DNA from 2 places in the Oxobacter pfennigii genome. Region 1 is predicted to be linked to the other one. Evidence: riboswitches for the same ligand, from Rfam matches in the RefSeq annotation. Region 1 holds a riboswitch; the other holds the start of a gene.
What was found. Region 1 has a riboswitch for cyclic di-AMP ahead of OXPF_RS00970 (NAD/NADP-dependent octopine/nopaline dehydrogenase family protein). Riboswitches for the same ligand answer to the same signal wherever they lie in the genome.

Region 1 (4,199 bases):
TCCATATCTCAAAAACAATATGGGGAGATTTATCACTACGATTTATCCGTCAACCTTAAGGAGAGCTATAAGACCGACGAAACTCCGGAAATATTGACTGATATTGCAAAGGATAACCGTATAACAGATTATATACTTTTGAATGAACAAAATGTGGATGCCGGAACTGAATTAACCGAAAAAGCTGCATCCTTAATAGTTTCAAAAAATACCACGAAGCTTCAGGATTTCATAACCTTCCGGGTGAGAACAACGGGGGAAAAGCTAGAGCTTGATGACAAGGGCGTAATTATTACCGAAAAGCTGGCTAAACTTTTAAATGTAGCTGTTGGGGATACCATATATCTAACGGATGAAGATGATAACAAGGTGTATGTAAAAATAACGGGTATAACAGAGCACTTCGTATTCCATTATATTTACATGACCCCGGAGCTTTACAATTCCCTTTTCGAGGATGAGATAGAGTTTAATCAGGTTAAAGCCGTCATTGCCGATGGCTCAAAGGAATTTGAAAATACATTATCCACAGATTTGATTAAGGATTCCGAGGTGAGCTCCATAACCCTTTCCTCCAATACAATGGCAACTTTAAGCGATATTGTAGAGAGCCTGGATTTTATCATAATAGTTTTGATTGCATCTGCAGGAGCTTTAGCCTTTGTGGTTTTATACAACCTTACAAATATAAATATAACCGAGCGTTTAAGAGAAATTGCCACCATCAAGGTCCTTGGCTTTTACGATAATGAAGTGTCCGCCTATGTATACAGAGAGAATGCTATTTTAACCGTCATAGGCATTTTTGCCGGCCTGGTACTTGGCATATTCCTTCACAAGTTTATAATACTTACAGCTGAAATAGAAAGCCTTATGTTCGGAAGAGAGATAAAAATACCAAGCTACATTTACTCAGCCATTCTCACAGCAGTATTTGCAGCATTGGTAAACACGGTAATGTATTTCAAGCTTAAGAAAATAACCATGGTTGAATCCTTGAAATCGGTAGATTAATAATTTATACTGTTTATATTATTGTCTAACAAGCCAAGTGGTGTTATTATAATTGTGTAAATTATTTTGGGGAGGCCGCAAATGGGCGAAGAAATAACACAAAAGCCAATGTATCAGCAAATAGCACTGGATATTGCCCGCCGCGTTGTAAACGGCGACTTTCAGGCAGGCTGTAAAATTCACGGTCGTTCCACTCTTGCCGGCGAATATAATGTGTCTCCTGAAACTGTGAGAAGGGCGGTAATTCTCCTTCAGGACATGGATGTGGTTTCAGTTTCCCATGGAAGTGGCATTACCATTAACTCCCAGGAGGAAGCCTGTAAGTTTATAGACAAATTCAAGGATATGGAATCCATAGCATCCTTGAAAATGAATTTAGACAAGCTATTTGAGGATAAAAAAGAGATTGATTCAAACCTTGCCAATACCATTGAAAAAATAATAGATTATTCCGACCGCTTAAGAAACATAAGCCCTTATAATCCGCTGGAAATAGAAATCAAGGAAGATTCGATGGTGGTCGGTGAGACCGTTTCTTCCGTAAAGTTCTGGCAAAATACCGGCGCTACCATAATAGCAATCAGAAGAGACAAGGACATTATACTTTCTCCCGGCCCTTATGCTGAGTTTAGGGCAGGGGATGTGATTGTGGTGGTTGGAGATGAAGGAGTTTTAAAAAGAGTTAAAGTTTTCCTGAATGTATAGAATGTTATACTTAATTATATATAGTTTTTATATAAACAGGGTCTGTTGCATTTTAAACAACGTAATGAGCATTGTGAGAGTTCTGTACAAGTTCTTGGTGACACTTTCGCAGAAAATACTTAGAATTTTAGATTGTTTGAGCGGAGTGAAGTTTAAAAATTCTTGTATTTTCAAGGCAGGGAGCCTTAGAACTTGCAGAACACGAACATAGCAATGCAGTGTTTAAAATGCAACAGACCCTTAATTTATTTATTTTAAGAAATTGACAACTGACAACTTAAATAATATAATTAAGTTGTATCTTGCTATCTCAAGGAGGTCTGGTAATTTAAAATTATTAACAAGCGCTGAATTCACAGTATGTGAAGCGGGGGACCCGATAATATGGGGTGAATCCGATGCATTTAAATGCATTGGAGGGGTCATACTCTTTCGATCCTAATCCGTCAGCTAACCTCGTAAGCCAAAGAAAGAGGAGGTAAAAATTATGAAGAACAATAAAAAGAGCTTGAATTATGCTGTTATCGGAGCAGGTAACGGCGGTCAGGCGATGGCCGCGCATCTGGCCTTATGCGGGCACAATGTGCGCTTATACAATAGAAGCATTACGAAAATAAAGAAAATACAGGAACAAAGAGGTATTTATCTCACCGGAAAAGAAGAAGGCTTCGGCAGGCTTTCTTCAATGACAGACAATATAAAAGAAGCAATAGAAAACGCAGATGTAATAATGGTAACCATCCCGGCATCAGGCCATAGAGAGATAGCAAATCTATGCCATCCTTACCTTAAAGACGGGCAAATCATTGTCTTAAATCCCGGCAGGACAGGCGGCGCTTTGGAGTTTCTTAATATCATAAAGCAAAAAGCTCCCAATAAAAATATTATAATATCTGAAGCCCAGACCTTTGTTTATGCTTGCCGTGCAGAAACAGCAGGCGTTGTTAAAATTTTCAGCATTAAAAACCAAGTATCCTTGGCTTCCATACCCTCATATATGACAAAGTACGTTGTGGATACCATAAAGGATGCTTATCCTCAGTTTATTCCGGCAGATAATGTTTTGGAAACCAGCCTCAATAACATTGGTGCTATTTTTCATCCTTGTCCTACCCTTTTAAACTGCGGACGGATAGAATCCACCAATGGAGATTTTGAATATTATTTAGAAGGCATCACTCCCACTGTTTCAAAAATTTTAGAGCAGATGGATTCAGAAAGAGTTAAAGTAGCCCATGCGCTGGGAGTCAAAACAGTTACGGCCCTTAAATGGCTTGAAGTCACTTATGGTTCAAAGGGAGAAAGCCTTCATGAAGCCATTCAGAATACTTCAGGATATATGGGCATTAAGGCCCCTAGTTCAATGGATACCAGATATATTTTTGAAGATATACCCGAAAGCCTGGTTCCTATTTCAGCCATAGGGGCAACTGTAGGCATCAGGACACCAATAATTGATTCTATCATAAATCTGGCATGCACTGCTCACGGTGAAAACTATTTTGCGGCAGGCCGAAATGTAAGAAATTTAGGAATAGAAGGACTTACGGTAAGTGAGCTTATGGAGCTTGCAACTTTCGGTATAGTTGAAAGGCCCAGGGAGGTTGTTGCATAATGAAAAAGATAATTGCAGCTGCTATCGGAAATTGCGTCCACGTAGCAGGTGTTGCAAATTTTCTCAAGCTTGCAGAAAAAGAAGGATATGATACGGACTTCTTAGGCCCTGCAGTTTCCATAGAAAACCTTATTAAAGCCATAAAGAAGCAAAAACCCGATATAGTGGGGGTAAGCTACAGGCTGACTCCATCTGCGGTAAAGCCCCTTTTGGATGAGTTACAAAGAGCAATTGAAGATAACGGTTTATTAAACATAGAATGGCTTTTTGGCGGTACCCGTCCGGTATGCGAAGTAGCAAAAAGCTATAGCTTCTTTAAAGAAATCTTTGACGGGAGCAGCGATGATGAATTTACCATATGCTATCTTAGCGGTAAATCCAGTGACTGTAAGGATACTTATTTTGAAAGTAGCTTAATTGAGAGAATAAATAGAAAATATCCATATCCTGTGCTCCGGCATCATTTTGGTCTGCCTTCACTTTCGGCTACCATTGAAGGCATAAAAACCATATCGGAAGCAAAGGTGCTGGACGTTATTTCCATAGCCCCCGATCAGAATGCCCAGGAACATTTCTTTGAAATGGAGAAGGCCAGCAGTGCCTTGGATGGTGCCGGGGGGGTACCGGTAAGATCTCCTGAAGATTTCATAAAGATGTATGAAGCATCAAGAAGGGGTAATTACCCTCTTTTAAGATGTTACAGCGGTACCAGCGATGTGTTCCGTTTCGCAGAAATGCTGAGAGAAACTATAAATAACAGCTGGGCTGCAGTTCCATTATGCTGGTATAACGTCTTAGACGGAAGAGGCCCAAGGGATGTTGAAACTTCCATAAGGGAAAATCAGGCCCTTATGAAATGGCACGG
Region 2 (4,199 bases), on a different contig from region 1:
TTCGTGGTCTGTTGAAATTCTTCCGTAAAGCCCTGCTACCCACTGCAAGTCAATACCTCCTAATGTTATGCTTTTTTGAACTTATTTTTTATTGTAGTTGTCAATGCAGATATTTTAATTACTATATATTTTTGTATTAGTTCATTTAATTTATCTTTGCCGCTGTAAATAGGTTTAACGAATTTAGGAACCCTGATTGTTTTCATTAATATCCCTCCTACAATAAATTAACTATAACGGATCTTAAATTGTCCTTATTATAATTATTAATCGGACAATTTGTCCTATTACTTGATTTTTTGAATTTATTTATAAAAAAAATACCGGCATCAATTTTGACACCGGCAGACTTAAATTATTTTCTAGCGTATCTTTTAATTATTATGTATATGATGAACACTGCAATCAAGGCTATTGCAACAAAGGTTACGGATTCAAAAGTTTTTTTAGACATTGCATGGCCAAAGAGCTGTATCAGTATACCTTCTGGCACATATCTTAGCAATCTGCAAAGACAAGTGGCAATCAAATAACGATAAAAGTTCATCCTAAAAGCCCCGGCAGACAATGTATATACCTCATAAGGTATAGGTGTAAAGGACGAAGTCATGACTGCAAAAATTCCGTATTTATTATATATTTCCTCTACCTTATTCAGTGCATCATTTCCAAACATCTTTATAATCAATGGCCTTCCTGCAATTTTGCCCAGATTATACCCGACCATCCCTCCTATAAATGAGACACAAACTGTAACTAAGCTTATTAATATTGCTTTATCCTGGTTGCTAAGCATAACCGGAAGCAAAACTATCTCAACGGGAGGCGGGAAAATTATGGGCTCGAAGAAAGCGGCTAAAAGCACACCGAATATACCGTATTTTGATAGAAAAGTAATTAAGTTTTCCATTTATCTTACCTCTTAAATCCAAAAGCTTTTACTATAAAAAAAGCACTAAAAAATTAGTGCTTTAATAGATTCCGCAAATTTAAATGCGTCCTATGTTACTTCAAATAATTGAGAGGATTTACAGCCGTGCCATTTTTTCTGATTTCAAAATGGCAATGAGGGCCTGTCGAATCTCCCGTGCTTCCGACTTTAGCTATTATATCTCCTTTGCTGACCTGCTGTCCTACACTAACCAACAATTTGGAGTTGTGTCCATAATAGCTTCTAAGTCCGTTGCCGTGATCAATTATAACGAGATAACCGTATCCGCCTTCCCATCCGCTATGTACAACCTTACCGTCTAAAAACGCACTTACATTTGTACCAGTGGGCGCTGCTATGTCTATTCCTTTGTGAGTTGTACCCCATCTTGGGCCAAACAAGGATGTCAGCGTGCCTCTTACAGGCCACATGCTTATTGAAGCAACTGCGCTGGCTGCAGCGGAGACTGATGAACCTCTTGATGCAACGGCAGCGGTTTTTGATGCGACAACTACGGTTTTTACCTGATCTACGCCCGGCAATATTATCTCCTGACCGATATTCAATTTATTAGCAGATTCCATACCATTGGTTTTTACTATATCGTCAACTTTTATGTCATATAACTTAGAAATACTTGAAAGGGTATCACCGCTTTTGATCTTATAAAGTATTCCCTTTATTGACGGGAACCTTAATTGCTGACCGATTTTCAAAGTTGAGTTGACAGAAATGTTACTGGAACTTGCTATTGAATTTGCAGTCACGCCATATTCATTTGATATGGCACCCAGTGTATCACCTGATTTTACAGTGTAGGTTAAAATCTCAGGCTTCTTTGGCTCTTCGCTGTTCTCTTCAGCTTCATCTGTTTCTTCGGTACTCTCCAGTGCAGTCTCATTAGTTTGTTCCTCATTGACCTGTGAAGAATCAGCGGCAGCTAAAACCTGTGTATCGTCAACGGTCTGAGTTACTTCCATCTTTTGTTGTGATGTAACATCCTGTGTATTCTGAGATAACAGTATCACAACAACGGAAATAATCGTTACCGCCAAGCATGCTATCAATATAGCATACTTTTTTCTTTTGTCCATATGTAACCTCCTCTATCCCGCTTACGAGGTTAGTTGTCGGGTTAGGCCATAGAGTAGCCCTCTTTAATAAGATACACCCCAATTAAGTTTCTCCCCCGCTCCGGTACCACCGGACTCAGCTGAACATATAATTTATTATATAAAACTTATTCTGATATTCCAATGGTAATTATTAACATTATGCCTCATTTTTTGGTTCTATAAACAGGATTTATCAGATGTGATATATAGTTCGTAGAATCAGGGTTTTTCAAAATTAAATTCTATTAAAATTTCCTCCTCGCAAATTTCCATTCGCTTAAGTATAAATTCTATAAGCTCTCTGTCAAAGGAATCTAAATTTAGCAAAGCTTTAATTTCATTTAATAATTGGATTTTCACTTCCTCGTCATTTTTTTCTGAAATAATTTTTACAATCAGCTGATTTTTTATCTCTTCCAGCTTAAAAATTATTTTTGAATATTCCCCTGACAGCCGTTCAAATGATCGCCCATCTATTATGCCTTCCAATCTATCCCTGTACATAATATCAATTTTTATTCTGTTCTTTTTTAGTTCTTCTTCTATCGCAACTAATTCATCAGACCATCCGGCGTCAATATTCATACCCTTATATATTTCATCTACCAAATCATTTATAGATATATTTTCATCCATTAATTTTTTAAGCTCTGATGCCAATATGTTTACAAGTTCCTCTTCTGAAACCTGGTGACTGGTGCAATATGACCTGCCGTATTTAACATACCCACCGCTCCTGTAATAGCCTTTTCCTTTTATATTTTTATAATACATGTGCTTACCGCAATCATGACAAAACAGGTAGGATGAAAATAAGTGAGGCCCCGCTGCACCGCATCTGTAGTTTCCTTTCGTTTTTCTGCTGCTTAATATATTCTGGCAGGTATTGAAGGTTTCTTCATCAATTATTGCTTCATGGGTATTCTTTACCACTATCCAATCCTTCTGGGGTACTGAGATTAAGGTTTTGCTTTTGTAGCTTTTCTTTTTGCTTTTATTCTGTATGGAATGACCCAGATATACCCTGTTCTTTATTATCCTTTTAATTGTAGTCCAATCCCAGTTTTTGGACACTTTTGAATATGAATTATAACTTGAGGGGTTTAATACTCCTCTTTCTTGGAGGATATTTGCAATGCCTAAAAACCCATAGCCTTTAATATATAAGTTGAATATCTCCTTTACAATTAAAGCGGCATATGGGTCTATTTCTAATTTGTTTTTTTCTGTTTTGGATTTTCTGTATCCATAGGGTGCAAAGGCCGCCAAGTATTCCCCTTTGCTTTTTTTATGCTTGAGAGCAAATTTTATCTTGTGCGATAATTCCTTTGAATACCTTTCATTAAACCAGGTCTTTATCCCGATATAATCATCTTCATCCTTAAAGCTGTCATATCCGTCATTTATTGATACAAGCCTGATTCCATTTTCGGATAAGTACTCTAAGAACAATAAGGTAAGGGGATTGTTTCTCCCTAATCTTGAAAGGTCTTTTACAACAACAACATTTATGCTGCCATTTAATATATCTTTTTTAAGCCTAATTATCTGGGGCCGTTCATAGCTTGTTCCGGAATATCCCTCATCAAAATAATATCCGTTGATTTCAAAGCCGTTATCCTGGGCATACTTTATAAGCGCCTCACGCTGGACCAGGATAGACTCGTGCTGTTCTTCGTGGTCTGTTGAAATTCTTCCGTAAAGCCCTGCTACCCACTGCAAGTCAATACCTCCTAATGTTATGCTTTTTTGAACTTATTTTTTATTGTAGTTGTCAATGCAGATATTTTAATTACTATATATTTTTGTATTAGTTCATTTAATTTATCTTTGCCGCTGTAAATAGGTTTAACGAATTTAGGAACCCTGATTGTTTTCATTAATATCCCTCCTACAATAAATTAACTATAACGGATCTTAAATTGTCCTTATTATAATTATTAATCGGACAATTTGTCCTATTACTTGATTTTTTGAATTTATTTATAAAAAAAATACCGGCATCAATTTTGACACCGGCAGACTTAAATTATTTTCTAGCGTATCTTTTAATTATTATGTATATGATGAACACTGCAATCAAGGCTATTGCAACAAAGGTTACGGATTCAAAAGTTTTTTTAGACATTGCATGGCCAAAGAGCTGTATCAGT

Region 2: another riboswitch for cyclic di-AMP. It lies ahead of OXPF_RS19920 (peptidoglycan DD-metalloendopeptidase family protein); the one in region 1 lies ahead of OXPF_RS00970 (NAD/NADP-dependent octopine/nopaline dehydrogenase family protein).

The regions. Positions count from the first base shown of each region.
Region 1 covers NZ_LKET01000014.1:11,490-15,688, forward strand. The annotation lists gene OXPF_RS00960 (ABC transporter permease) at 1-1,014, shown strand, start outside; gene OXPF_RS00965 (GntR family transcriptional regulator) at 1,096-1,719, shown strand; cyclic di-AMP (ydaO/yuaA leader) riboswitch at 2,055-2,199, shown strand; gene OXPF_RS00970 (NAD/NADP-dependent octopine/nopaline dehydrogenase family protein) at 2,207-3,334, shown strand; gene OXPF_RS00975 (cobalamin B12-binding domain-containing protein) at 3,334-4,199, shown strand, end outside.
Region 2 covers NZ_LKET01000068.1:94,136-98,334, forward strand. The annotation lists gene OXPF_RS19910 (recombinase family protein) at 1-48, opposite strand, end outside; gene OXPF_RS22700 (hypothetical protein) at 66-206, opposite strand; gene OXPF_RS19915 (YqaA family protein) at 356-910, opposite strand; gene OXPF_RS19920 (peptidoglycan DD-metalloendopeptidase family protein) at 1,006-2,025, opposite strand; cyclic di-AMP (ydaO/yuaA leader) riboswitch at 2,029-2,156, opposite strand; gene OXPF_RS19925 (recombinase family protein) at 2,266-3,768, opposite strand; gene OXPF_RS22705 (hypothetical protein) at 3,786-3,926, opposite strand; gene OXPF_RS19930 (YqaA family protein) at 4,076-4,199, opposite strand, start outside.